DNA from 2 places in the Streptosporangium sp. NPDC000509 genome. Region 1 is predicted to be linked to the other one. Evidence: riboswitches for the same ligand, from Rfam matches in the RefSeq annotation. Region 1 holds a riboswitch; the other holds the start of a gene.
The links. Region 1 has a riboswitch for glycine ahead of gcvT (glycine cleavage system aminomethyltransferase GcvT). Riboswitches for the same ligand answer to the same signal wherever they lie in the genome.
Positions count from the first base shown of each region.

Region 2: linked by a shared signal. The riboswitch ahead of gcvP (aminomethyl-transferring glycine dehydrogenase) and the one ahead of gcvT (glycine cleavage system aminomethyltransferase GcvT) in region 1 are both predicted to bind glycine.

Region 1 covers NZ_JBIAYX010000018.1:131,101-145,157, forward strand. The annotation lists gene ACFY3D_RS30355 (sensor histidine kinase) at 1-951, opposite strand, end outside; tRNA gene ACFY3D_RS30360 (tRNA-Leu) at 1,716-1,789, opposite strand; gene bcp (thioredoxin-dependent thiol peroxidase) at 2,332-2,796, opposite strand; gene ACFY3D_RS30370 (DUF3618 domain-containing protein) at 2,908-3,240, shown strand; gene ACFY3D_RS30375 (hypothetical protein) at 3,370-3,867, shown strand; gene ACFY3D_RS30380 (amino acid deaminase/aldolase) at 3,975-5,168, opposite strand; gene ACFY3D_RS30385 (DUF6286 domain-containing protein) at 5,318-5,974, shown strand; gene ACFY3D_RS30390 (hypothetical protein) at 6,202-8,373, opposite strand; gene ACFY3D_RS30395 (L-serine ammonia-lyase) at 8,515-9,891, opposite strand; gene gcvH (glycine cleavage system protein GcvH) at 9,964-10,353, opposite strand; gene gcvT (glycine cleavage system aminomethyltransferase GcvT) at 10,350-11,441, opposite strand; glycine riboswitch at 11,475-11,569, opposite strand; glycine riboswitch at 11,570-11,668, opposite strand; gene ACFY3D_RS30410 (gamma-glutamyl-gamma-aminobutyrate hydrolase family protein) at 11,740-12,435, opposite strand; gene ACFY3D_RS30415 (3-oxoacyl-ACP reductase) at 12,572-13,348, opposite strand; gene ACFY3D_RS30420 (aldehyde dehydrogenase family protein) at 13,354-14,057, opposite strand, start outside.
Region 2 covers NZ_JBIAYX010000012.1:25,085-39,141, reverse strand. The annotation lists gene ACFY3D_RS22410 (RNA polymerase sigma factor) at 1-373, shown strand, start outside; gene ACFY3D_RS22405 (MbtH family protein) at 582-791, opposite strand; gene ACFY3D_RS22400 (hypothetical protein) at 1,251-1,652, opposite strand; gene ACFY3D_RS22395 (TetR/AcrR family transcriptional regulator C-terminal domain-containing protein) at 1,848-2,450, shown strand; gene ACFY3D_RS22390 (DUF5999 family protein) at 2,860-3,051, shown strand; gene ACFY3D_RS22385 (alpha/beta family hydrolase) at 3,059-3,691, opposite strand; gene ACFY3D_RS22380 (hypothetical protein) at 3,838-4,188, shown strand; gene ACFY3D_RS22375 (tetratricopeptide repeat protein) at 4,341-5,123, opposite strand; gene gcvP (aminomethyl-transferring glycine dehydrogenase) at 5,249-8,104, opposite strand; glycine riboswitch at 8,284-8,376, opposite strand; gene ACFY3D_RS22365 (MerR family transcriptional regulator) at 8,392-9,012, opposite strand; gene ACFY3D_RS22360 (bifunctional nuclease family protein) at 9,157-9,627, opposite strand; gene ACFY3D_RS22355 (MerR family transcriptional regulator) at 9,707-10,357, opposite strand; gene ACFY3D_RS22350 (FHA domain-containing protein) at 10,384-10,896, opposite strand; gene ACFY3D_RS22345 (mannose-1-phosphate guanyltransferase) at 11,270-13,771, opposite strand; gene ACFY3D_RS22340 (CDP-alcohol phosphatidyltransferase family protein) at 13,775-14,057, opposite strand, start outside.

The DNA.
Region 1 (14,057 bases):
TTTGAGGGTATTGGTGAGCGCCTCCTGAACGATCCGGTAAACCGTGAGCTGCTCCCCCTCGGGAAGCTCCGCGGGAACACCGGACACCCGCAACTCCACCGGCAAACCCGACTCCCGCACCTGCGTCACCAGATCGTCCAACTGCGACAGGCTCGGCTGCGGAGCGTACTCCTCCTGGACACCGTCGGCCCGCAGCACGCCCACCATCCGCCGCATCTCCGCGAGCGCCCTGCGGCCCGTGGCCGAGACCGCCTCCATCGCCCTGCGCGCCTGCTCAGGATCGCGGTCGATCGCGTACCCCGCCCCGTCGGCCTGAACGATGATCACACTCACGTTGTGCGCGACCACGTCGTGCAGCTCACGGGCGATCCTGGCCCGCTCCGCGGCCGCAGCCAGCCTGGCCTGCTGATCGCGATCGCGTTCCGCTCGCTCGGCCCGCTCCTCCAGACTCTCCAGATAACGGCGGCGGGTGTTCGCGTAGATCCCCGTCATCCAGATCGCGACCGCGAACGCCGAGGCCGTGGCGAAGGCACGCAGATCAAACCCCTGCGGTACCCGCCCGAACACCAGGAACAATCCCAGCTCCACCACCAGCCCCGCCCCGACCGCCCAGCGCAGCGAACGCCGCGACGCCACCTCGTACATGGCGACGAGCACGGAGACATTGAAGAACAGGGGCGGAACCCCGGCGAGCCACTGGAGGAAGGAGGCGAACGAGACGATCGCGAAGACCGCGACCGGACGCTCGCGCATCCAGAACAGGGGCACGAACAACAGCAGCGTCAGCCCCGCGAACCCCCACAGCCCCAGCCTCTCCGCCCCCCAGGCCACCAGGTCGACCACCCCGACGGCCCAGACATTGAGCAGCGAGACCAGCAGGAACGGAGTCAGCCACAGGGCGTCCGTGATCCTGGGATGGCGCACGCTCCAGGCGCGCAATCTGCCGAACACATCACTACGATACGTATGCGCAGATCAGCGCCCTTCCCCCTCAGGGTGGAGCTCGATGTACGACTCAGGTCGCACACCGGGCCGCACATTCGGCTTGGCTTACGCAGCCTTTACGGTCTCTGGGGCACCATGGTTTCTGGGAGCGCCCTCCGGGGTGAGTAAAGGGAGATAGTTTGTGGTGATCAATCACAACGACGCCGGGTCGCGCGGTCACGAAGACAGGCCGCGCGACCTGACGTTTTCTCTCCCGTTCCCCCGCCGCGACGGATAGCCGCCACATCGGACAGAGCTCCCTCGCCGCATACCGCTCGGCGCCTCCTCGGACGCTTCGGCGGCCTCACCGGGATCGTCGGCCTGCTCGCTCACCTGCGCACCTGCCTACCCGCTTACCCACGCGGATCCACGAGGGTCTTCCCGTCCGGCGGTGAACATCGTGCCGTCTCGTGCGGCACCGGGCGACGCCGGTCCCTCGGGTGGTCGACCTGGGCCCACGCGGGCGACTCACCGAAGCACCACCCACGGCGAAGCCGGCCGAACGCGCGTCCCCGGGTTCCCGGCCTCAACCCGCCGGATCGGACGCGGCGACGCGGTCCTCCGCGAGGACGGATTCGCGCAGTAATTGAATGGCTCTGCGTACGACCGCGGATCTCGACGCGAAGCGTCTTTCGCTCCGACAGTATTCTATGAAAAATAAATCCTGGGCCGATATTGTCACGCTGGTGTCCACCGGCTTCATGTCGACCGGTTGACTTTGAATTGTTTTGTAGGGCCGCCGGGATTCGAACCCGGACTGGCACGGACCTAAACCGTGTGTCTCCTGCCTTTGGACTACGGCCCCTCTGTTTTTTCCTGCGAAATTCTCTGTCTGTGAATGGCAATTAGGGCAGAGAAAGCGCAGATTTTCTTTTCTGTTATCCAGCCAGTTGCCATTGATGTGGTCAACGTGCAGTGTCAATGCCTGACCTTGCCAAGCGCTCCCGATCCTACAGGCCGCGCAGCGGTATGGCATCCCGATCTCGATCAAGTTGCGCCTGAGCTGGCCGGGGTTCGGGCGCGGGCTGCCCTCCGGGCGCATGACGAGAACCTGTTCGGGGCGACGGCGTCGTGGTGATGGCTGTCCTCGATGATGCGCTTGGCCGAGGAAGTGCGACGTGTCGATTCCGAAGCGCTTCAGCTGGCGGCTGATATGGGCGTGGTTGCCGCCCGCGATGGTCATGCCGAGGCGGCGGAGGACGTCGGCGATGCTGAGGGATGCGGCCGCGGCCTCCGCCAGCATTTCCGGGGTGTATTTGTATTTGGTGGGCACGCCCCAAGTCTAGGTAATGGGACCGACAATTCTTGGGGCGTGCTCATGTCATATTAAATGGTGAAAATCGGGTGTTAATCGAGGCCGAGTTCGCGGCGGAGGCGGGCCACGTGGCCGGTCGCCTTCACGTTGTAGAGGGCCTTCTCGATCTTGCCGTCCGCGTCGATGACGAAGGTGGAGCGGATGACCCCGAGGGTCGTCTTGCCGTACATCGTCTTCTCCCCGTACGCGTCGTAGGCCTTGTGGACCTCAAGGGAGGGGTCGGACAGGAGCGGGAAGGTGAGGGCGTCGTGCTCGACGAACTTGGCGAGCTTGGCCGGGCTGTCCTTCGAGACGCCGAGCACGACGAATCCGGCCGAGGTGAGTGAGGCGAGGCTGTCGCGGAAGTCGCAGGCCTGCTTGGTGCAGCCCGGGGTCATCGCGGCGGGATAGAAGTAGAGGATGACGCGCTTACCGCGGTGGCTCTCCAGCGACACGGTGGTGCCGTCGGCGGCGGGAAGGGTGAAGTCCGGTGCGGCGTCGCCCGGCTCAAGTTTCATGATGGTCCTCCGAGGAATGGTTCCCCGGTCAACTTACCTGCCTGCCCGAAGTGCCGTGGGTGGGTAGGACCTGACAGACTGATCAATGTCAAGGAGTAGGGGAGGATAGCCATGGCGGACACCGATCCCGCGGAGTTGGAACGACAGATCGAGCGCACGCGCGCGGAGTTGGCCCAGACGGTGGACGCCATCGCGGACCGGGTGAGCCCCAAGCGGGTCGCGGCGCGTGGTGTGGCGAAGGTCCGGGCGAACGCGGAGCATCTCGCCGCTCAGGTCGGTGACCTGGTGGGGGGCGCGGCGGGGCCGAAGCCGGTCAGGCTCGCCGGCGAGCCCGAGGACCTGTGGGCGGACGAGCGGCCGGACCTGGCGCCGATCCTGATCGGGGTGGGGGCGGCGCTGGCGCTCGGCGCGGTGGTCATGCTGTGGCGGCGCCGTCGTCGCTGACCGTCACCGGCCGAGGGAGCGAATGTCGCCGATGACCGATCGGCTGCCCGGAATTGAGTAGGGGTTTACTCATGTGACCTTTTTCCCGCTCGCGGACCATCGCGAGTAGGAAAAAGGAGGGGTAAATCCATGAAAAACATCATTCGCGCTGCGATCGCGGTGGTGGCGACCACGGGCGTCATGCTGACCGTGGCTCCGGCCGCCTTCGCCGCGACACCGACGTCCGCGTCGGCTGCGTCCTCGGCGTCCTCGGCGCGAGACTTCGACGACAGCTTCGAGCAGGAGTCCAGGAACGGCCTGGCCACAGTGGAGGCCGTGTACTCGGTCAGGGGTGACGACGAGGAGGACAACACCTTCAGGCTGCGGGGCGAACTGTACGACGGCGACAGGCGCACCCTCCGCCAGGGGGGCCGCTGCGCCTACGTCGAGGTGCAGGTCACCTCGTCCGAGGACGAGGACTGGGACGTCGTCAAGCGCGACAGGCTGTGCAGCTACGACGACACCAAGCGCTTCCGCGTCACGGCGCACGACGTGAGCGAGGTGCGGGTCAAGACCTGCCAGGTCAAGTATCGCGGCTGGTCGACCTACAAGTGCAGCAGGTGGGAAGAGCTCGACCTGGGCTTCTGAGATCTCTCCGAGGCCGGGAGCACCGCGGGCCATCGGACCCGGAGGACGGGACCGAGATGTGAGGAGAACGGGCACTCGCCGGTGAGACGGCGGGTGCCCGTTTCGCGTCAGAGGAAGGTGCGGCCCTCGCCGCGGTAGGTGGGGACCTCGTCCACGACCTCGTCCCCGTCGATCAGGTGCAGGCTCGCGAAGCGCTCGCAGAGCTCGCCCGCCTTGGCGTGCCGGAACCAGACCCGGTCGCCGGCGCGCAGGTCCTCCGCGGCCTGCCCGACGAGGGGGGTCTGGACCTCCCCGGCCCCCTCGTTGGAGTCGTAGCGCAGCCCGCACGGCAGGTAGGGCTGGGGCAGGCGGTCGTCGCCGGGGGCGCCGGAGGCGGGGTAGCCGCCGCCGAGGACGGTGACGACGCCGGGGGCGGGGCGGCGTACGACGGGCAGGGCGAACAGGGCGGCGGGCCGGCCGGTGAACCCCCGGTAGAAGTCGAACAGGCGGGGATGGAAGAAACCGGATCCGGCCGCGATCTCGGTAATGGCCCTCTCCTCGGTGGTCTTCTCGATGCTGCCGGTGCCGCCGCCGTTGACGAACTCCAGGTCGGTGACCTGGCGGACGGCCTGGACGATCCGGCCCCTGCGGGTGATCAGCTCGCGGCGGGACCTGGCCTGCATCAGGCGGACGGCCCGGGTGAGGGCGGGGTTGCCCGGCGGGTCGTCGCCGACCCCGGCGATCTGGGCCTCGTACGCCATCAGGCCCACGAGCCGGAAGCCGGGCCTTTTGGCGATCTCGGTGGCGAGGTCGGCGGCCTGGTCGACCTCGCGGACGGGGGAGCGGCGGACGCCCGCCCTGAACCGGCCGCCGAGGGCGAGGTAGCCGGCGTCGACGTCCAGGCAGAGCCGGATCTCGTGGCGGTCGCGGACTCCGGCGACGGCGGATTCGACGAGGTCCAGGTGCTCGGCCCGGTCCACCATGATCGTGATCTCCCGCGCCGCGATCGGCTCGGCGGCGAGTTCGGCGAGTGCGGCGCGGTCGACGGTGGGGTAGGCGACGAGCACGTCGCGCATCCCGGTGGAGACGAGCCAGAGGGCTTCGGGGAGGGTGAAGGCCATGATTCCGGTGAAGCCGTCCATGGCGAGGACGCGTTCGAGCACGGCCCGGGACCTGATGGACTTGCTGGCGACCCTGATCGGCTTGCCCCGGGCGCGGCGGGCCATGCCTTCGGCGTTGGCGCGCAGGGCCCGCAGGTCGAGGACGGCGAAGGGAGGGTCCAGGTGCGCTGTGGCCCGGTCGTAGCGCTGGCGGTCGTCCATGTCCGCAGGATAACCCCGATGCGGAGAAGATGAGCATTGTTCATGTTGCCGTATTGGCGATCAATGCTCCCGCCAGGGAGGGCTCAAGATCGTGCAAGTGGGCGGTTGATCCCCGGTCCGGCCCTGCGGGAACGCGTACACATGGCCGGATGACGACTACTCTCCAGGACGTCCTGGCGGGCTCGGGAGGCACCGGTGCCGCGGGGAACACCCCGGGCTCGGGGGGCAAGGCGGGGGCCGAGCGGTTCCAGGACGTCCGGCGCAGGTCGGTGCGGATGCTCAGGCCGGGCAGGACCCTCGCGGGCGTCCCCACCGCGCTGACGGTGTCCGCCGTGCTGGCGGCCTCGGCCGCGGTGACGGTGGGCCTGCTCATGGACTCCCCGCTCGCGCGGGTGCCCTACCGGCGGATCGTCAAGGGCGTCGGCGCGTGGAACTGGTCGGATCCCGCCGTGTTCGCCGCCTCGGCGCTCGCCGTCGCGGTGGGCCTGGTGATGCTCGCGCTCGCCGCGCTGCCGGGGCGGTCCCGGCTGGTGCCGCTGGAGGCGGGAGACCCGCACATGGTGATCGGCATCACCAGGTCCGGACTCCGCCGCACGCTGCGGGAGGCCGCCGAGTCGGTGGAGGAGGTGAACGGGGCACGGGTCCGGCTCACGTCGCGGATCGTCGAGGTCACCGTGTTCACCGACGCCGAGCGGACAGGCCCCGTGCTGCGCCGGGTGGGTGCGGCGGTGGGCGACCGGCTCGGGGGCCTGGGCGCGATGTGCGCGGGAGAGGTCGTCGTACGGCTGCGCAGGAAGGGGGCCTGATGAGGCCCTACCTGGGCAACCGGATCGGCCTGGCCGTCACGGGGACGGTGCTGGTGTGCGCCGGGCTCTACGCCTTCCTGCGGGGACGCGGTGACCTGCCGGGACAGGCGCCCGGTGCCAGGCTCGTGCCCCGAGGGTTCCCCGGGTGGCTGGCCGCGCATCCGTTGCCGGGCTGGCTGGTCGCGCTGCTGCTGGTGACGCTCGCTCTGCTGGCGCTGCGGTGGCTGCTACACGCCCTGGGATGGGGACGGTGGGGCAGGCGGACCGGGACGGGGACCGCCATGCTTGGAGTCGCTCTTAAAGAAGTCGAAGGGCTCACTCGTGTCCGCGTCAGGTACGTACGGCACGAGCGGCTGCGCATCGGGGTGGGCTGCGCGCCCGCGACCGATGTCGGCAGACTCGTGTCCCGGCTGAACAGAGACGCGGTGGGGAAGGTCCGACGGGCGCTCGGGGAGGTAGAACTCGGCGTGGTGGTTCGCCTTCACGTTCGCCGCCGCTGACTCCCCGTACTCCGGCGAGCCTGCCGTGCCTCCGTACGCCGACCGCTCACCCGTCGCCCCGTACGCCGACCGTTCGCCTGTCCCCCCGTACACGGGTCGTTCACCTGTCGCCCCGTACGCCGACCGTCGCTCCGGCTCCCCGTAGGCCGGGCGCTCACCCGTCCCTCCGTACACCATCCGGTCCGCCGTGTTTCCGTACGCGGGTGTCTCACCCGTCGTGCCGTACCCCGGCCGGTCCGCCGCCTCGCCGTACGAGGTCCTCACGGACGGGCTCTCCTCGGGAGCCCGCCCGCCGTACGACCCGTGCGCCGTCTCGTCGAAGGGGCTCGCGTACACCGGCCGCTCGGCCGTCGCGCCGGGCGAGGGGTCCTCGTCGCCGGGTCCCTCGCCCGAAGACTCCTCGTCCATTCTCCCCGCCGCGACCTCGGGCGCGTTCTCCTCCTTCTCGTGCCTGACACCGAAGGCCAGTCCGGCGGCCAGGCAGAGCAGCGGGAGGGCGGGGACGACGTAGCGGTGGTCGAAGGCCGCGATGAAGGGCGGCAGGATCAGCAGCATCGTCCCCGCCGCCCAGGGCAGCAGCACCGCGCCGCCGAACCTCCGCAGCCGCATCAGCACGCCGACCAGGCCGACCAGCAGGATCACCGCGAGGTACGGACCCCGCACGAAGCCGTACTCCTGGTAGTCGCGCAGCAGGCCCGCGTAGGGTTCGGCCATCGTCGGCGCGCCCGACGAGCCCTGGTAGGCCACGGTCAGCTGCTCGGCGGTCTTGCCCTGCGAGGCGGCACCGGAGGTGAAGGGCCGCACGGTGTCGGGGAAGACGTAGGCGCTCTGCGGGCCGGGAGCCGGGTAGACGCGCCGGGTCCAGTCGAAGATGTGGGCCACGTCCTCCAGACCCGCCCGCAGGAAGTCGAACGGCTGGGCCATGATCGCCTGGGTGGCGAAGGCGCCCGCGAGGGCGTCGCGCTCGGCCCAGCTGCCCTTGACCTTGCTCAGTGGCGACTCGCCGTCCCAGATGTAGACGGGCGGCGCCGCGCGCTGCCCCAGCGGCTCGACGGGGCACAGGGCCGCCTCGGGGCCGGTCGGCTGGATTGCGGCGCAGTCGGCGAAGGTCATCGTCCGGGCCCAGAGGAAGGTGTTTCCCCTGGTCAGAGTGAAACTGCCGTGCTCGGCCCTGAACCAGGCCGCGTACGAGCCCAGGCCGATCGCGGCGGCGAGCGTCGCGGAGAGGACCGCCCGCCACCCCGCCCGGCGGATCACCATGCAGACCAGCGCCACGGCGATGAGCGGCAGCCCGATCGTGCGGGTGACGGTCGCCGCGGCGAGCAGCGCCCCGGCCAGCGCGGCGACCCACGCCGCCGGGCGCCGTCGCCACAGCAGCAGCGTGACCGCGAGCACCGCGAGGAACTGGAAGAGCAGGTCCGCCATGACGAGGTGTTCGAGCTGGATCTGGTAGGCGTCGAACAGCACCGGCAGCGCGGCGAGCGTCGCGCCCCACCCCGGCAGCCCGCCCAGCCTGCGCAGCAGCAGGTAGACGCAGACGGCCACGGCCAGTCCGAGCAGGTGCTGCACCGCGACCACCGCGGGGATGCTGGACAGCGGCTTGAGGATCCACAGGAACAGCGAGTAACCCGCGGGACGGGACTCCAGGGGGCGGGGGGCGAGCCCGGCGTTCAGGTAGACGAAGGAATCGGCCCAGAACCACAGGGCGGGCCGGTAGCCGAGCATGGCGAGGAGGCGCAGGCCGCCACCCGCGATGAGGGCGGTGATGAAGAGCCAGTGCGACCCGAGAAAGCGGAGCGCCCGCAGGGAGCGGGCGGGGCGGGCCGGTCGGCGGGAGCGGCGGGAGCGGCTTGCCGGGGGCGTTCCCGTGACCACCGCGACCTCCCGAATCCCGCGCATGGCCACCCAGCATAGGCGTGGGATCGGAGGAGGCTGCACGTGATGCGAAATTTGGTAGCGATCGAGTTGTATGTCCTCAAGGTTCCGTGGTCCCGAGTCTCCCGCGCGCCCGTCGGAGGCCCCACCGCCCAAACCCCGAGGTCAGCACTCGATGACGTTCACCGCGAGCCCTCCCCGGCTGGTCTCCTTGTACTTGTCGAGCATGTCGCGGCCGGTGTCGCGCATCGTCTTGATGGCCTTGTCCAGCGAGACGAAGTGGCGGCCGTCGCCGCGCAGCGCGATCCTGGCGGCGGCGATGGCCTTGATCGAGGCGACCGCGTTGCGCTCGATGCACGGGATCTGCACCAGGCCGCCGATCGGGTCGCAGGTGAGCCCCAGGTTGTGCTCGATGCCGATCTCGGCGGCGTTCTCGACCTGCTCGGGGGTACCGCCCATCACCTCGGTGAGCCCGGCGGCGGCCATCGAGCAGGCCGAGCCGACCTCGCCCTGGCAGCCGACCTCGGCGCCCGAGATGGAGGCGTTCTCCTTGAACAGCACGCCGATCGCCCCGGCGGTGAGCAGGAAGCGGATCACGCCCTCGTCGTCGGCGTCCTTCGTGAAGCGGTCGTAGTAGGTGAGCACGGCCGGGATGATGCCCGCGGCGCCGTTGGTGGGCGCGGTGACGATCCGGCCGCCGGCGGCGTTCTCCTCGTTGACCGCGAGGGCGAAGAGCGAGACCCAGTCCATCGTCTGCAGCGAGTCCTTCTCCGACGACTCGCTGCGCAGCTGCCGGTGGAGCTGGTGGGCGCGGCGGCGGACCTTCAGTCCGCCGGGCAGCACGCCCTCCTTGCCGATGCCGCGCTGTACGCACTCGCTCATGACCTGCCACAGGACGAGCAATTGGTCGCGAACCTCGGCCTCGGTGCGGCCGAACGCCTGCTCGTTCTCCAGCATCAGCCCGGAGATGGACAGCCCGGTCTCCTCGCACTGGGCGAGCAGTTCGGCGGCCGTGGTGAAGGGGTGGGGCAGGACGGTGTCGTCGGCTTTGATCCGGTCGGCGCCGGTGGCGTTCTCGTCGACGACGAAGCCGCCGCCGACCGAGTAGTAGACCTTCTCGCGGACCGTCTCGCCCGATTCGGACAGGGCGGTGAAGCGCATGCCGTTGGGGTGGCCGGGGAGCGAGATCTTGCGTTCGAAGACGAGGTCCTCGCCGATGACGAAGGGGATCTCGCGCGAGCCGTACAGGGAGATGGTGCCCGACTCGCGCATGGCGGCGAGCCGTCCCTCGACCGCGTCGACGTCGACGAGCTCGGGCTTCTCGCCGGACAGGCCGAGCAGCACGGCCTTGTCGCTGCCGTGGCCCTTGCCGGTCAGGCCCAGCGAGCCGTACAGGACGGCGCGTACCCGGGCCGTCTTCTCCAGGAGCCCGTCCTGGTGGAGGCCGCGGGCGAACTTGTGGGCGGCGGCCATCGGGCCGCCGGTGTGCGAGCTGGACGGGCCGATTCCGATCTTGAAGAGATCGAAGACACTGATCGTCATCTGAATCCTTCCAGCGTGGACGGCCACGCGCGCCCTCCGGCGCGCGTGACCGTGACGCGAGGGGGGAAAGGCTTAGGACTCACCCGAGGTGAGCGCGGCGTACTCCTCGGGCGACAGCAGGTCGTCGGCGGAGCCCTCAAGACGTACGCGGAACAGCCAGCCCTCACCGTAGGAGTCGCTGTTGACCAGCGAGGGGTCGTCCACGACGGCCTGGTTGACCTCCACGATCTCGCCGTCGACCGGCGCGAAGATGTCGCTCACCGACTTGGTCGACTCGACCTCGCCGACGGCGTCACCGGAGGTGACCGTCGCGCCGACCTCGGGCACCTGCACATAGACCACGTCACCCAGCGCCTCGGCGGCGTAGGCGGTGATGCCCACGGTGAGGGTGAGGCCGTCATCGATGCCGGAGATCCACTCGTGTTCCTTGGTGTACTGCAGGTCCTCGGGAATGCTGCTCATTTTTTCCTCCTGTAGAAAGGCAGTGCGACGACCTCGACCGGCTCGTGGCTGCCCCTGATGTCGACGGCCAGTCCTGACGACAGGCCGTTGTCCACGTAGGCCATCGCGATGGGCCTGCCCAGTGACTGGGAGGGCGCCCCGCTGGTGACCTCGCCGACGACCGCGCCGTCACCGGCGACCACCACCGGATACCCGTGCCGGGGCACCCGGCGGCCGGTCGCGACGAGGCCGACCAGGCGGCGGGACGGCGGGACGTCCTTGAGGGGTTCGAGGGCGGCCCGGCCGACGAAGTCGCCCGGTTTGTCAAACCTCACCACACGGCCGAGCCCGGCGTCGAACGGGGTCAGGCCGGCCGACAGCTCGTTGCCGTACAGCGGCATCCCGGCTTCCAGCCGGAGGGTGTCGCGGGCGGACAGGCCCGCGGGGATCAGGCCGTGCGGCGCGCCCGCCTCGGTGAGGGCGGCCCAGAGCGGTTCGGCGTCCTCGGCCGCGACGAACAGCTCGAAGCCGTCCTCGCCGGTGTATCCCGTACGGGCGACGAGGGCCTCGTGCCCGGCGACGACGGCGGGCAGGCCGGCGTAGTACCTGAGCCCTTCGAGGTCGGCGTCGGTGAGCGAGCCCAGGATCTCCACGGAGCGTGGACCCTGGACCGCGACCAGCGCGTACCGCTCGGAGCGGTCCTCCACCGCGGCGTCGAAGCCCTTGGCGCGGCCGGTCAGCTCGGCGGCCACCCGGGGGTAGTTGGAGGCGTTGGCGACGACCATGAACTCGGTGGGGGCGAGCCGGTAGACGATCAGGTCGTCCAGCACGCCTCCCTCGGCGTCGACGATCATCGTGTAGCGGGCGCGGCCGGGCTCCAGCGCGGAGAGGTGGCCGACCAGCGCGTAGTCGAGGGCTTCGGCGGCCTGCGGCCCCGTCACGAAGATCTCCCCCATGTGGGAGAGGTCGAACAGGCCGGCCGCCTGGCGGACCGCTTTGTGCTCGGCCGACTCGCTGCCGTAGCGGAGCGGCATCAGCCAGCCCGCGAAGTCGGTCAGCGTCGCGCCGAGTGACTCGTGGACGCCGCGCAGCGGCGTAGGTCGGGACATGTGCGCACCTCAGACAAGGGACAGATGAGAGCATCCTCCCCCTCTGTCGTGGGTGCCTGAGAGTTTCATCCGGGTTTTACCGGACTTTCACCTTCGGCGAGGTCGTGGGACCTGCTTTCCAGAGGGCACCTACCCGCACGGTCCTTTGCCTTGAGAGGTTCGCGGGGAGGGCTTGCTCCTTCAGGGGTCCTGGTCTGGCTGTCAGGACGCTCTCCCGCACGGGTTCATCGGTGTCGCCGCCAGCCTAACCGCCCGCACCGGCCGAGCGAAATCCCCTCGCGGCACCGATCCGTGCCGGTCAGGGGGCGGCGTGCCGGACCAGCGCCTCGAACAGGGCCGACTCGTCGTCGGTCTCGGGGTGCCATTGGACGGCGACGGCGAAGGGGTGGTCGTCCACCTCCACGGCCTCGACCGTGCCGTCCTCGGCGTGGGCGGTCACGGTGAGGCCCTCGGCGAGCCGGTCGAGGGCCTGGTGGTGGTAGTGGGCCACCTCCACGGTCTCGGTCCCGAAGATCTTCGAGGTGTGGCTGCCGGGGGCGAGCCGCACCGGCATCCTGCCGTACTGGCCGGGGGCCGGGGCGTGCCCGGCGTGGCCGACCACGTCGGGCAGGTGCTGATGGAGGCTGCCGCCCAGCGAGACGTTCAGGATCTGCATGCCTCTGCAGATCCCCAGGAAGGGTGTGCCCCGCTCCAGCGCCGCCTCGACCAGTCCCAGTTCGGCGTCGTCGCGGAACGGCCGGACGTAGCCGGTCCGCTCGTGCGGCTCCCGCCCGTACCGCTCGGGGCCGACGTCACCGCCCCCGGCCAGGATGAGCCCGTCCAGGCGCTCCACCAGCGCCGAGGGGTCGCCGGCGGGGGGCAGGATCACCGGCTGCCCGCCCGCGCGGGCCACGTGGTCGACGTAGTCGTACGGCAGGAGCGCGGTGGTCGTCTCCCAGACGGTGAAGCGCGCGGGCTCGACGTAGCAGGTGATGCCGATGACGGGACGGGACATGATCTCTTTCTCACGCGGACGCCGGGGACATGGGAGATGGGCCCACGTCCTCGCACGTTATCGGGGCCGGGGTATGGCCTGGGCAAATCCCGCCACCGCCGGTCGCGAAGGTGGCGGGGCGAGGTCTACAGCGGGTCTACAGCGGGGTGACGTACGCGCCGGAGATACCGCCGTCCACCAGGAACTCCGAGCCGGTGATGAAGCTCGCGTCGTCCGAGGCGAGGAACGCCACCGCGGCGGCGATCTCGGACGCCTCGGCGAAGCGGCCCACCGGGATGTGGACGAGGCGGCGCTGTGCCCGCTCGGGGTCCTTGGCGAACAGCTCCTGCAGCAGCGGCGTGTTCACCGGCCCCGGGCACAGCGCGTTCACCCGGATCCCCTCGCGGGCGAACTGCACGCCCAGCTCGCGGGACATGGCGAGCACCCCGCCCTTGGAGGCGGTGTAGGAGATCTGGCTCGTCGCCGACCCCATCACGGCGACGAACGACGCGGTGTTGATGATCGACCCCTTGCCCTGCCGCCGCATGTACGGGATGGCGTGCTTGCAGCACAGGTAGACCGAGGTGAGGTTCACCTCCTGGACCCGGCGCCAGGCGTCGATGCCGGTCTCCAGGATCGAGTCGTCCTCGGGCGGCGAGATGCCCGCGTTGTTGAACGCGATGTCCACGCTGCCGTAGGTGTCGAACGCGGTCTGGAACACCCGGGCGACGTCGTCCTCGTCGGTCACGTCGGCCCGCACGAACAGCCCCCCGACCTCCTCGGCGGCCGCCGGACCGGTCATCTCGTCCAGGTCCACGCACACGACGCGGGCGCCTTCCGCGGCGAACCGGCGCGCGGTGGCGAGGCCGATCCCGCTTCCGGCGCCGGTGATGACGGCGACCCTGTCCTGCAAACGGTCCTGCAAACGCAGCATCGCTTCTACTCCTCGGAAATGAAGACGTTCTTGGTCTCGGTGAACGCTGACAGGGCGTCGGGACCCAGCTCGCGGCCGAGGCCCGACTGCTTGAAACCGCCGAACGGGGTCCAGTAGCGGACGCTCGAATGCGAGTTGACGCTGAGGTTGCCCGCCTCCACCGCTCTGGCGACCCGGAGCGCCCTGCCGACGTCGCGGGTCCAGATGGACCCGCTCAGGCCGTACGGGGTGTCGTTGGCGATCCGTACGGCGTCCGCCTCGTCGTCGAACGGCACCACCGACACCACCGGGCCGAAGATCTCCTCGGTGAACGCCCGGTCGTCGGCCGACCGGGGCGTCAGGACCGTCGGCGGGAACCAGAACCCCGGCCCCGACGGGCACACGCCCCGCAGATGGGGCGGTTCGGTGACGAAGGAGGCCACCCGTTCCCTGTGCTCGGCGCTGATCAGCGGGCCCATCTCGGTGGCCTCGTCGCGGGGGTCACCGACTCGGACGTTCAGCACCGCCTCGCCGAACCGCGCGAGGAACTCGTCGTGGACCGAGCGCTCGACCAGGATCCGGGAGCGCGCGCAGCAGTCCTGGCCCGCGTTGTCGAACACCGCGTACGGCGCGGTCGCCGCGGCCTTCTCCAGGTCGGCGTCGGCGAAGACCACGTTGGCGCTCTTGCCGCCCAGTTCCAGGGTGAGCCGCTTGACCTGTCCGGCGCAGG
Region 2 (14,057 bases), on a different contig from region 1:
GAGCCCCGACCAGATCGAGGAGCTGCTGCGCACCAGCCGCCAGCCGATCAGCCTCAACGCCACCATCGGCGAGGACGGCGAGACCACCATCGGCGACCTCATCGAGGACGTCGACTCGCCCGAGGCCTCGGAGGTCGTCGACCGTCAGCTGCTCGGCGAGCAGCTGCGCGGCGTGCTGGGCAACCTCTCCCCCAGGGAGGCCAAGATCATGGCCCTGCGCTTCGGCCTCGTCGACGGCAAGCCCCACACCCTCGACGAGATCGGTAAGCACCTCGGCCTGACGCGCGAGCGCATCCGCCAGCTGGAGAAGGAGTCGCTCTCCAAGCTCCGCCACCCCAGCAACACCCGCCCGCTGCTCGACTGGGCCAGCTGACCCGGGCCGCCCGTTTCGAAGGGCGCCACCGCGAGACCTCCTGTCCGCGGTGGCGCCCTTCCGCGTTTCCGGCCCCGCCCGAGGGGGGTCCCGACGGAATCGGCGCGATCGCCGAGCGTCCCTCCCGGAAGGTCAGCGCGGGGGCCAAGGTGGACCAAGGCGACGGTCACCCGCATCCGGCCTCGAAGGCCGGGAAGGCGCGGAAGGCTCAGCCGTCCATCTGGGTGATGAGGCTCCTTGGGCGCATGTCGGTCCAGGAGCTCTCGACGTAGGCGAGACAACCGGCGCGGGAGTCCTCACCGTGGGCGATCTGCCAGCCCGCGGGGACGTCGGCGAACGCGGGCCACAACGAGTGCTGCCCCTCCACGTTCACCAGCACCAGGAAGGACGCGCCGTCGTCGTCGAAGGGGTTGATCATCGGTTACCTCCAGCAGGAACGGGCAAGGATCGGGGATTCGTCCGGCACCGGGAGCGGCGGTCGGCACGGGGTCCGCGTACGGGCGTCGGCGCGTGGTTTTCCCGCCGGCGCGCCCGGAGGCCGCCGAGCACCGATCTCCCGTCGCGTTCTCGGAGCCATCAGGCAGGGGTTGGGGCAGAGGAAAATGCGTGGCTGTGCACATCTCAGCGAAATACCTGGTCACAGCGTTAGGCGAGCAGTCGGGGGCTGTCGGAATGACAAGATTTATTAGGTAAGCCTATCCTAAAATCCACCTCATCGACGGCGATGTCAAGGCTTATGGGGGATGACGGTGCCCAGGCCCCCCACAGGCCCGCCCGTGGGCCGGGACCGCGAAGGGCTCCTCCCCGCGGTCTTCGGCCGCGGGGAGGAGCCCTCTCGAACGGGAGCCCTAAGTGCCCAGGGTGCTTGGGACGAAGGTCAGCGGGCGGAGGCGGCGACCGGGCGGGGAACCCGGGGGATGCCGGTCAGCCGGTTCTGCTCGCGAAGGGTGCGCAGGCGGTTGACCTCCGCGGTCCACTCGGCACCCCGGGGGGTCGCCCTGCCCTTGCGGCGGCGGATCCGGTCGTCGTACGCCTTGACCCCGAACGTCGCACGCTGGTTGGCCTCGGCCGCGCGCAGGGCCTCGGTGAGAGCCCTGTCGAACGCCAGCCCGGCGGCTCGCAACTCCTGCACCGGAGCCGCGGCGGCCTGCGCCCGGCGCATTTCGGCCTCGGCCTCGCGCGCCTTCTCAAGGAGCTCGGGAAAGCTCTTCCCGACCTCCTGGTCAGCGTGGTGACGAACCTCCGCCTCCCGGCTCACGCTCGGTCGGAAAAACGCCATCTTCTTCCCTCTCTCACCGGTCGCCGGGCCTCCTCCGGCAGATCACCGCTCGTAGCCTACGCGCTCAGCCCTCACCCCACACACTCAGGGACCCGACCCCTTCCGGACGACCCCGTCCCGCCGCGCGACGGAGGTCCGTCCTGTTCGGCGCGCCACCCTTTACGCAGTAAGGCAGGCGGTGGCAGGATGCCTCCCATGCCCGCCAAGCGACCACCCGTCCCGCTCTCCAGGGAGCGCATCATCGACGCCGCCCTTCACATCGCCGACGGCCAGGGGCTCCGGCGTCTGACGATGCGACGGCTGGGCGACGCGCTCCAGGTGGAGGCGATGGCCATCTACCACCACCTGCCGCGCGGCAAGGACGCCCTCATGGACGCGCTGGCCGAGCACGTCACCACCGTGCACGCCGAGCCGGGCGAGAGCTGGCAGGAGAGCGCGAGGGCCTGGTGCCGGGCGAGCAGGGCAGCACTGAGAGAGCATCCCGGGGTGCTGGCCCTCGCCCTGACCAAGCCGCCGAGGGGCAGGGCGGCGATCGCGATCAGGGAGCAGACCGAGCAACTGGCCGAGGCGGGCCTGGCCGACCCGGCGGGGGCGGTACGCGCCCTGCGGGCCTACGTCTTCGGCGCGGTGGCGGTGGAGGTGCAGCAGTCGGGCTGGGCCGAGCCCCCGGGCGACGGGGACGAGCCCTGGCGCCCTCCGTCGAGGGGAGGCGGTAGCCCGGCGGCGGACACCGACTTCGAGCACGGGCTGGACGCGCTCCTGGCCGGCCTGGGCACGCGGGAGGGCAGGAGCCGTTAAGGGCCAGGCCGGGGGCGCGAGGGCCGACATCGGGGCACGTCAGCAACTTGTAACCGATCGTTTACCCGCCAGGCGGCGTGTCGGACTTGGTTGAATGTGCTCATATGAGGCATGCTGTGTTATAGGTCACATCCCCCGACAAAGCCCTGACGGACTGGCCCTCTAGCAGTCCCAAACAGTCCTAACGGGCTATGTCGCCGAGGTGCGATCGATCGCACACTTGATCTACTTGATGTGCGACCCTCGCTCTGTTAGGGGTCGCATGGCCATATGTCAACATTCAGATGCTCGTCCCCGTCATACGTGGGAACGGAGACCCATCGGTGACGGTGCCGCCGGATGTCCGATGCCCACCCCCGTGCCCGGTGTGACACGGGCGAGCCGACACGAGAGATCCGGAGGCACGCCGATGTGCCCGCACGAGCCGTCCTGTCCGTCCGCCGACGCGCTGGACCGCGAAGCCGCCCGCACCATGGCGGCCCACCCCGAGCAGGGCTGGAGCCTGCTCTGCAACGGTGTTGTGCTGTTCGAGGACACCGGCGAGCTCCTCCCCGACGGTGCCGTCATCGAGCCGCACCGGCCACTGGCCGGCGTCGTCTGAAGACCCGTCACCCCCGACCGGTCACGCTGAGCGGGTCCACCGAGCCCGGCCGCATCCTCGTGTCGAGCCACTCGGCGACCACCTCGCCCACCCTGGTGGGACTCCTCCCGAGGTCGTGACCCTCTCCCGGCAGCACCACCAGGCGCGCGGCGTCCGCCGCCTCGGGCACGCCGAACGGGTCACGGTCTCCGCTCACCACCAGCACGTCCACACCCGCCGCACGCAGCTCTCCCGCGCGTGACCGCTCCGGCTTCCTCGGCGGGTGCAGGGGGAACGCCAGCGCGACGACCGCGTGAGCACCGACCCGCTCGGCCGTACGGCACGCGACCCTCGCCCCGTTGCTCCGCCCGCCCTGCGCCAGCGGCAGCCCCGGATAGCGCCCGCGCAACCCCGCCACCAGCCTTTCCCACGCCTCGTCCTGCTTGACCGCCGACCCCGGCGCCCGGGCCCCGCGCACACGGAACGGCTGCAGCACCCGCGCGACCGTCCCGCCGATCGCCGTCACGGCGTCCCGCACGGCCAGCAGGTCCGGGGCGTCCACTCCCCCGGCCGAGCCGTGGGTGAGCACCAGCAGGAAGCGCGGGGCGGCCACCTCGTCGATCTCCACGAGGGCCGGGCCGTGCGGGGTCACGATCTCCAGGGGCCCGGCCGTGCCCGCCGGAAGCCGGGATTCCGCGGTGGTCCGCGGGGCGGACGCCTTCGCGAGGGGGGTGGAGTCGAAGGTGGACACGAATCTCGTCCTAACGGCTGATGCCCGGCGGCCGGGGGCGAGGGAACAATCGAAGCGTGCAGGACTACCAAGATATCCGCCAGGACATGCGCGCCACCATCGAGGCCCGGCGCGACCTCGGCCCGGAGTACGAGGCCGCGCTCGTCGACTCGTTCGTGTCACGTCTCGACGCGACCATCGCCCACCGGGTGCGCGCCGAGTTGCACGCCGCCGGGGCACCGGCGGCCAGGCCGCGCAGGAGCACGAACTCCTCGATCCCGATCGCCCTCGGTTCCATGGGCATCGGGATCCCGCTCACCGCCATCGCCGCGCAGAACGCCGGCACCGCCGGACTGCTGCTCGCCTGGGGCGGAATCGTCGCGATCAACTTCGCCCACGCCCTGAGCCGCTGGCGGGAGCGCGACTGACGGCGAGGGCGCCGCGGGGACGGGGAGACGCCTCCCCTGTGGTCCCCTGTGGATCCGCCACTCCCGGACAGTGTCCGGCCCGACCTCATCGGCCCGGCGTCCGCCCACAGGGCGACCGCCGCTCCGCGCACGGCCCCCGAAGTCGCCGGACCTCAGAGATCCCGGTCGAGGCGCAGGCGGACCTCACCGGCGAGGTCCTCGTCGGCGCTGTCCAGACCGTAGCGCCACACCCGCTCGGCGTCCTCGTCGCGCCCTCTGAGCGGAAGGGTGCGCGCCAGGAGCTCGATGGCCAGCGCACCGGTCTCCACGTCTCCGCCCTCCTCGATCGCGCCGGAGAACTCGGCGCAGGCCATCTCCAGATGAGCGATGCCGAGCATCACCCGCAGTCTCGGCACCTCGGCCGCCTCCGGCACCGAGAGCGCCTCCAGGAGCACCTGCGCGGCCTCGGCCGGCTCGCCCTCCTCAAGGAACACCTCCGCCAGCCGCTGAGCGGCCCGAGGAGCGATCTCCGGGTCACGGGTGGCGAGCGCCTCGCGAAGCGACCGCTCGGCCTCCTCATCGCCCGTGGCGAGCCGCGCGAGGGCCATGTGCGCCAGCGGGACGTAGGCGGGGTGGCCGACACCCAGCGCGGCCTGCCAGGCGGCGCGGGCCTGCTCCACCAGGTCCTCCCTTTCGAAGCTCCCCGCGAGCAGGCAGGCGGCCTGGGCGGCGAACTCCGGGTGCCCGGTCGCCAGCGCGGTGCGTGCGGCCGCGCGGGAGCCCGGCACGTCTCCGCTCTCCTCAAGCACCACCGCGAGCCCCACCGCCGCCTGGGCCCTGTCGGGTTCGTCGGGATCGGCGACCAGCTCAGCGAAGATCGTGGCGGCGCCGTCGAGATCGCCCGACTCGGCCAGTCTTCGCGCGGCGTCCAAGGGACGGGTGTCCACCTCAGGCATGCATGATCCTTCCGGATACGGAGACGCCCCGAGCCTAACGACTCGGGGCCTCGTCCGTCCCCCCGCATTCCCGGCGGATATCACGGTTCGCGCGGGTTTCCCGGCTCTCGCCGAGGCCGGCGGGATCAGTCCTCGTACGCCTCCAGGGGAGGACAGGAGCAGACCAGGTTACGGTCGCCGTAGGCCTGGTCGATGCGGCGGACCGGCGACCAGTACTTGCCCTCGCGCACCGACGGCAGCGGGTAGGCCGCCTCGGTGCGGCTGTAGGGGTGGACCCACTCGTCGACGACGAGGCTGTCGGCCGTGTGCGGGGCGTTGCGCAGCGGGTTGTCGGTCCTGTCGTACGCGCCGGAGGCGACCTTCGCGATCTCCTCGCGGATCGCGATCATCGCCTCGCAGAACCGGTCGAGTTCGGCCAGGTCCTCGCTCTCGGTCGGCTCGATCATCAGCGTTCCCGCCACGGGGAAGGACATGGTCGGGGCGTGGAATCCGTAGTCGATGAGGCGCTTGGCCACGTCGTCGACCGTCACCCCGGTCTCCTTGGTGATCTGGCGCAGGTCGACGATGCACTCGTGGGCGACGAGGCCGCCACGGCCGGTGTAGAGGACCGGGTAGTGGGGGCTGAGCCTGCGGGCCAGGTAGTTGGCCGACAGGATGGCCTGCTCGGTCGCCGCCTTCAGGCCGTCGGCGCCCATCATCCGGATGTAGGCCCAGGAGATGGGCAGGATGCCCGCCGAGCCGTACGGCGCGGCCGAGACAGGGCCGACCGCCGTACCCTCACGCAGCGGATGGCCGGGCAGATAGTCGGCCAGGTGGGCGCGGACCGCGACCGGGCCGACGCCGGGGCCACCGCCGCCGTGCGGGATGCAGAAGGTCTTGTGCAGGTTGAGGTGGGAGACGTCCGCCCCGAACTCCCCCGGCCTGGCCAGACCGACCAGCGCGTTGAGGTTGGCGCCGTCGACGTAGACCTGCCCGCCGGCCTCGTGCACCAGCTCGCAGATCCGGACGATCGTCTCCTCGTACACACCGTGCGTGGACGGGTAGGTCACCATGATCGCGGCAAGCTGCTCGCGGTGCTTGTCGATCTTCGCGACGAGGTCGTCGAGGTCGACGTTGCCCTTGTCGTCGCAGGCGACCACGGCCACGCGCATGCCCGCCATGACGGCGCTCGCGGCGTTGGTGCCGTGCGCGGACGAGGGGATCAGGCAGACGTCGCGGCCCGACTCTCCGCGCGCGGTGTGGTAGGCGCGGATCGCCAGCAACCCGGCGAACTCCCCCTGCGAGCCGGCGTTCGGCTGAAGCGACACGGCGTCGTAGCCGGTGACCTCGGCGAGCCAGCGCTCCAGCTCCCCGATCAGCTCGATGTGGCCCGCGGCCTGGTCCTCGGGCGCGTAGGGGTGCAGCCCGGCGAACTCCGGCCAGGTGATCGGCTCCATCTCGGTGGTCGCGTTGAGCTTCATGGTGCAGGAGCCCAGCGGGATCATCGACCGGTCGAGCGCGATGTCCTTGTCCTGGAGCCTTCGCAGGTAGCGCAGCATGGCCGTCTCGGAACGGTGGCTGTGGAAGACCGGGTGGGTCAGGTAGTCGCTGACCCGCGCCAGCGCGGCGGGCAGCGCGTCGTGGGCGGCGGCGTCGAGGTCGGCCAGCACGGCGCCGCTGATCTCGAAGGCGGCCAGGACCTGCTCCAGGTGGAGCGGCTCGGTCTTCTCGTCGCAGGTGACGCCCACGTGGTCGGCGTCGACCAGGCGCAGGTTGACGCCGTTCTCGCGGGCCGTGGCGACGATCTCCTCGGCGCGGCCGGGCACCCTGGCGAGCACGGTGTCGAAGAAGGTGTCGTGCACGACCTCGACACCGCCCTGACGCAGGCCCTCGGCGAGCACGACGGCGTGCCTGTGGGTGCGCCGTCCGATCCTGCGCAGGCCCTCGGGGCCGTGGTAGACGGCGTACATGCCGGCGATCACGGCGAGCAGCACCTGCGCGGTGCAGATGTTGCTGGTGGCCTTCTCGCGGCGGATGTGCTGCTCACGGGTCTGGAGGGCGAGCCGGTACGCGGGGCGTTTGTCGGCGTCCTGGGAGACGCCCACCAGGCGGCCCGGCAGCTGGCGCTGGAGACCGTCGCGGACCGCCATGTAGGCGGCGTGGGGGCCGCCGAAGCCGAGGGGGACGCCGAAGCGTTGCGAGGACCCGACGGCGATGTCGGCGCCGAGCTCGCCCGGCGCGGCCAGCAGGGTGAGGGCGAGCAGGTCGGCGGCGGCGACCACCTGGGCACCGCGCGCGTGGGCGGCGTCGGCGATGGCGCGGAAGTCGCGGATCCTGCCGCTGGCGCCGGGATACTGCACGAGCACCCCGAAGCACTCGGGAAGCTCGGCGGTGAAGTCGCTCTCGACCAGCTCGATGCCGAGCGGCTCGGCGCGGGTGCGCAGCACCGCCTTGGTCTGCGGCAGCGCGTCGGCGTCGACCACGAACACCTTCGAGGGGCCGCGGCCGGCGCGGCGGGCCAGGGTCATCGCCTCGGCGGCGGCGGTGGCCTCGTCGAGCAGGGAGGCACCGGCGACGTCGAGGGCGGTCAGGTCGGAGACGACGGTCTGGAAGTTGATCAGGGCCTCCAGACGGCCCTGGGAGATCTCCGGCTGGTAGGGCGTGTACGCGGTGTACCAGCCGGGGTTCTCCAGGAGGTTGCGGCGGATGACGCCCGGAGTGATCGTGTCGTGGTAGCCCAGGCCGATCATCGAGGTGAGCACGGTGTTTCGCCCGGCGAGGACTCGAAGCTCCGCGAGGGCCTCGGACTCCCCGGCCGCCGGGGGCAGGCTCAGCCGCCCCGCGGAGCGGATCGCCTCGGGCACGGCCACCGCGACCAGGTCGGCCACGGAGGCGAATCCGACCGCCTCCAGCATGCGGGTCTGGCCGGCGTCGTCCGGCCCTATGTGGCGGGTGGAGAACGGCAGGGAGCCGAGTTCGCTGAGCGATGACAGGTCGGTCATTGTGAAGCCTCCCGGGACGGGGTGGAGACCGGCGCTGGGCGCGGGCGTATGCCTGGTCTCCCCCTCTGTCATCACGACCGTCTCACGCGTCGTGACCTGAGAGCTTCACCTACCCGTGACGGGAGGCTTGCACCGTCGGTGAGTCGCGCCTGGCCGGCGCGCCTGCTTTCCAGAGTTGCCTCGTCCGTGCGGTACCGGGTGCCTGAGAGATTCCGGGGAGGTTGCTCCTTCGGCGCCCCGCTCGCTGTCGGGGTCTCTCCCGCACAGGGTCAGCAGCGAGTCCGAGTTTACCCGGTTCGTCGTGCTCTGCGACGGCGGGCCAGCTCATCGGCCTGATGATCGCCTAAAGGGCCCTCGCTCGACTCCGCACGTTCGCCGGGCAGATCCGCGAGGGAGCCCTCCACCTCCTGCCACACCCGTCCCAGTGCTATGCCGAAGACTCCCTGGCCGCCCTGGAGGAGGTCGATCACCTCGTCGGGCGAGGTGCACTCGTAGACGCTCACCCCGTCGCTCATCAGGGTGATCCCGGCCAGGTCGTTGACGCCCCGGTCGCGCAGGTGCTGCACGGCGATGCGGATCTGCTGGAGGGAGACGCCGGTGTCGAGGAGCCGTTTGACGACCTTGAGCACCAGGATGTCGCGAAAGCCGTAAAGGCGCTGGGAGCCGGATCCGTGGGCGGCTCTCACGGTGGGCTCGACGAGGCCGGTGCGCGCCCAGTAGTCGAGTTGCCGGTAGGTGATGCCGGCCGCGGAGCAGGCCGTCGGGCCCCGGTAACCGATGTCGGCGGGCACCTTCACCGGTTGCCCGTCGAACAGCAGACCCTCTTCACCCGCGCGCTGACGTGCCGACTGGCGCCGTTTCGGGTCATCCTGATCGGCGTTTCTACCCTCGCCGCTGCTGACCGCCACGCGGACCTCCGGCTTTCTCTCATCCCACGGCCTGATCTGGGGGTTTACGCACGGCCGCAGGGTTCACATGCACCGTAGGACTGGGGCCAGGTCCAGTCAACGACCCCACTCGGCGCGTCGTGAAGCGTAAATGCACCGAAATTCCTACCCCGCGCGGCCGAAGTCCTCGGGCGTGATCGTGTCAAGGAACTCCCTGAACTTCTCCACCTCGTCCTCCTGGTCGTCGGGGATGATCACCCCCGCCTCCCGGACCACATCCTCACTCGCGAAGATACGTGCGCCGGTGCGAAGTGCCAAGGCGATCGAGTCCGAGGGACGCGCGCTCACCTCCACCCCGTTGGAGAACACGAGATCGGCGAAGAAGATGCCGTCGCGCAGGGCGACGATGTTGACCGTGCTCAGCCGGACTCCGAGCCCTTCGAGCACGTCACGGAACAGGTCATGAGTGAGCGGCCGGGGTGGTGGTTCCTCGGCCTGGGCCATGGCGATCGCCGTGGCTTCCGTCATGCCGATCCAGATAGGCAGGTAACGCTCCCCATGCGTCTCTTTCAACAAGACGATCGGCTGGTTGGAGGGCATTTCAACTCGAACGCCCACGACCTCCATCTGCAACACGGGCTGCTCCGTCTTCGCTGGATTCCGACCGGTTTGTTCAACGTAACACTCGTGGGGGTACGAGTGCCTGGTCAGGCTCTCACCGACCCAGAGCCCCACGCACGCCGGAACGCAGCAGCGAGGCGTGCAATTCCAGCAGCAGGCCGGAAATCTCCCTCGCCGTCTCGTCGGCCTGGTCGATCGCGCCAGGCCCGCGACGGCGCAGCAGCGGGGCGACGGCCTGCTCCACCAGGCCCGCCTCGCGCTCGGCCGCGGCCTTGACCGCCCTCAGGTGGCGGGCGCGCAGGCCGAAGGCGGCGAGGGCTCCGACGCTGCGGGCCACGGCCAGCGCCTCGGCGTCGTAGTAGCGGGCCACCGCGGCCAGCAGGCCGTAGTCCTCAAGCTCGGCGAGGGTCTCCTCGTCGAGCTCGGCGGCGGCGATCAGCTCCTCGCGGGTGAGCCTGAGCTCGGGAGGCGCCTCGTCGGGGACGGCGCGCGGCCGGGCGGCCGGGCGCTCCTCGCGATCGGCCGCCTCCAGATGATCCTTGATCACTCGCAGCGGCAGGTAGCGGTCACGCTGCTCGCTGAGGATGTAACGGAGCCGCTCGACGTCGGCGTAGCTGAACTTGCGGTAACCGGAGGGACTGCGCTCCGGCTCGATCAACCCCTCGCCCTCCAGGAAACGAATCTTGGAGATGCTGACGTCGGGGAACTCGCCCTGCAGGAGGGCGAGCACCTCCCCGATGCTCATGTGCGCACGAGCGGCCTGCGAGCTCATCATCCTCCAGCGGCGCCGCGGGTGAGGAAGACGAGGCGGAACTTGCCGATCTGCACCTCGTCCCCGCCGTACAGCGGGACCTCCTCGATGCGCTCGCGGTTCACGTACGTGCCGTTGAGGCTGCCGACGTCACGGACGGTGAAGACCCCGCCGCCGCGCCGGTAGAACTCCACGTGACGGCGCGAGACCGTGATGTCGTCGAGGAAGATGTCGCTCTCCGGATGGCGGCCCACGGTGGTGAGATCGCTGTCGAGCAGGAACCGGCTGCCGGCGTTGGGGCCGCGCATCGCGACCAGCAACGCGGTGCCCGGGGGCAACTGCTCGACGGCCTGCCGTTCGGCGAGAAGCGTCTCACCTGTCTCCGCCTCATACGCCTCGATCCCGGAGAGGGAGATCGTCGATGTGCTGTCTCCGGCGGTCTCGGCTTTGGTAAGCGGCGACCCGCATCGTGAACAGAAACGGGCATCCTCAGGGTTGGCATGACCGCACTGCGTGCAGTAGACGCTCGGCATCGATCGGCTCGGCCTCCTACCGCGAAGACGCGGCAACGGTGCTCAGTGATGCGCGCCTCGCTTCTTCGCTTCTCAAGTGTTTTCTCGGACTGCGAATGCCGCAACATACAGTGATGAGGCGCGAAGGTCAAGGTTGACGCTGAACCGCGGGTACGGTCGGTGACAAAGTTACAGTGGGGCACTGTCTCCGGTCCATGGCGCCGCGCTGTGTTTTGTCGCGACCCCTCGCCCCCGAGCGCTCATCCTCCTCCCTTCCCGCCCGGCTTCTCCCGCTCCGCTCGGCTCACGGTCCTCGCTCACGACCTGCTCCTCGCCCCCTCCCCCGGTGCCCGGCTGGGCCCACCTGAGCCCGCCTGTGCCCGCCTGTGCCCCTTCAGCCGCCCGCGGCGTCCTCGACCACCCGCGCCCAGTGCTCGATCAGGGTCTGCGCGGAGTCGACGTCGAAGCCCTCGGCCCACAGGTGGGTGACCGCCTCCGTCGGGTCGGGCAGCACCAGGGCCCAGCTGCCGTCCTCGGCGACGACCCGGACCCCGTCGGTGGTGTCGATGCGGTAGTGCTCGGCGGCCTCGATGACCGAGCGCATCACCGCGCCCTTGGCGGCCCACGGGGTCGGCACGGTCCGGCGCAGCAGCTTGGCCTCGGGGATCCTGGCGTCGATCTGGCTGAGCGAGAGCCTGGTCCTGGCGACCAGGCCCAGCAGGCGCAGGAACACCGCCAGGCCGTCCACCGTGGGCCCGAACTCGGGCACGATGAAACCGCCGCGCCCGTCGGCCGCGAAGATCGTCTCCGGCCCTCTGGCCGCGGTGGTCAGCGCGTCGATCGCGGTGGAGGTCCACTCGGCCTGCACGCCGTGGAACCTGCAGACCTGCTCCGCCACCCGGGTGGTGGTGACCGGCAGCGCCACCCTGCCGCCGCGCCGCTCGGCGGCGACCAGGTCGAGCACGACCAGCAGGGCGCGCTCCTCGCTGATCAGCTGGCCCATCTCGTCCACCAGCGCGACCCGCTCCCCCACCGGGTCGAAGCGCACCCCGAAGGCCGCCCTGGAGGAGCTGACGAGCTCTGAGAGGCGCTGCAGATCACGGCGGCGCTCGGCGAGGGTCTCGGTGGGCGAGGCGTCGTCCAGCCGGTTGTTGACGGTCAGCACGTCCACCCCGACCCGGCCCAGCAGGCTGGGCAGCACCAGCGAGGAGGTGCCTCCCGCGCAGTCGACCACGACCTTCATGTCGACGTCGCGCACCCCGCTGATGTCGACCAGGCGCAGCAGCTCGTGCGTGTAGTCCTCCACCGCCCTGGCGGGAAAGCTCAGCTCGGCGATCTCTCCGGGGAAGGCGCGGCGGAACTCCTGCCGGGAGAAGACCCGGTCCAGCTTGCGCTGGGCCGCCGGGGACAGGTCCGCGCCGTGCTCGTCCATGAAGACGATGTCGACGCTCTGCGGGTCGCCGGGGGTGGTGCGCAGCGCGATGCCGCCGACGGCGTTCTCCCTGGCGGTGTGGAAGCGGGCCACCGGGAGCGGGGACGCCTCCAGGTCGAGCACGTTGATCGCGCTCGCGTTCAGGGCGCTGATCACCGCCCGCTTCAGTGCCCGCGCGGCACGGGAGGAGTCGCGGGAGGTGATGACCGAGGCGCCCTTCTTCAGGGTGGTGGCGTACGCGCTGGCCAGCCGTACGCACAACTCGGGGGTGATCTCCACGTTCACCAGCCCCGACACCCCCCGGGGGCCGAACAGGTTGCGCTGGGCGCGCGGCTCCCAGATGACGCTGTTGTTGATCACCGCCCCGGCCTCGATGGTCTTGAACGGGTAGATCTTGACGCCGGAGGAGATGTACGCCTCGGCCTCGATGATGCACTCGTCTCCGACGACGGCGCCCTCCTCGACCCTGGCCGCGGTCATCAGGTCGGTGTTCTTGCCGATCACGCAACCGCGCAGGTGGGCGCTGGGCCCGACGTAGACGTTGTCGTGGACGACCGCGCGGTGCAGGAAGGCTCCCTCCCTGACCACCGCGTTGCTGCCGAGCACGGTGTACTCGCGCAGCTCGGCCCCCGCCTCGACCTTGGCGTAGTCGCCGATGTAGAGGGGGCCCTTGAGGACGGCGTCGGCGTCGACCGAGGCCCCCTCGGCCACCCAGACGCCCGGTGAGACCTCGAAGGCGTCGATGTCGACCTTGACCCGCCCCGACAGGACGTCGGCCTGGGCCTTGAGGTAGCTCTCGTGGGTGCCCACGTCCTCCCAGTAGCCGTCGGCCACGTAGCCGTACAGCGGGGCGCCGCGCTCCAGCAGCCTGGGGAACACGTCGCCCGACCAGTCGACGGACTCCCCGGCCGCGATCTCGTCGAGGACCTCGGGCTCCATCACGTAGATGCCGGTGTTGGCGGTGTCGGAGAAGACCTGGCCCCAGGTCGGCTTCTCCAGGAAGCGCTCCACCCTGCCCTGGTCGTCGACGATGACGATGCCGAACTCCAGCGGGTTGGGGACGCGCTTGAGCCCGATCGTGACCATCGCGCCGTTCTCGCGGTGGAAGCGGATCATGTCACTCAGGTCGATGTCGGTCAGCGCGTCGCCGGAGATGACCAGGAAGCGGTCGTCACGGAGCCGGTCGGCGGCGTTCTTGACGCTGCCCGCGGTGCCGAGCGGCGTGTCCTCGGTGGCGTAGTGCAGGCTCATGCCGAGCTCGTCGCCGTCGCCGAAGTAGTTTCTGACCAGAGCCGCCAGGAACTGCACGGTGACCACCGTCTCGGTGAAACCGTGCCGTTTCAGCAGGCGGAGCACATGCTCCATGATCGGCCGATTGATCACGGGCAGGAGAGGCTTGGGCTGGTTCGCGGTCATCGGCCGGAGCCGTGTCCCTTCCCCGCCCGCCATGACGACGGCCTTCACAGATCACCTCTTAAGGCGTTTGGCCTCGCTGGTCAGCTGACGCACCTGTACCCAATACAGCACTCCGGACCACCAGTACAGACCTGTGCCCCAGATGGCGAGGGACCAGCCGACGATCCCCGCCGCCTCGGCGTACCAGGAGGGGTGATGGGCCAGGAAGAGCAGGGGGAAGGCGTAGAGCAGGTTCGCGGTGGCGGCCTTGCCGAGGAAGTGCACGGGCAGTGCCGGACCGTATCCGAGACGGCGCAGGATGAGCGGGATGCCCAGCAGCATCACGTCGCGCAGC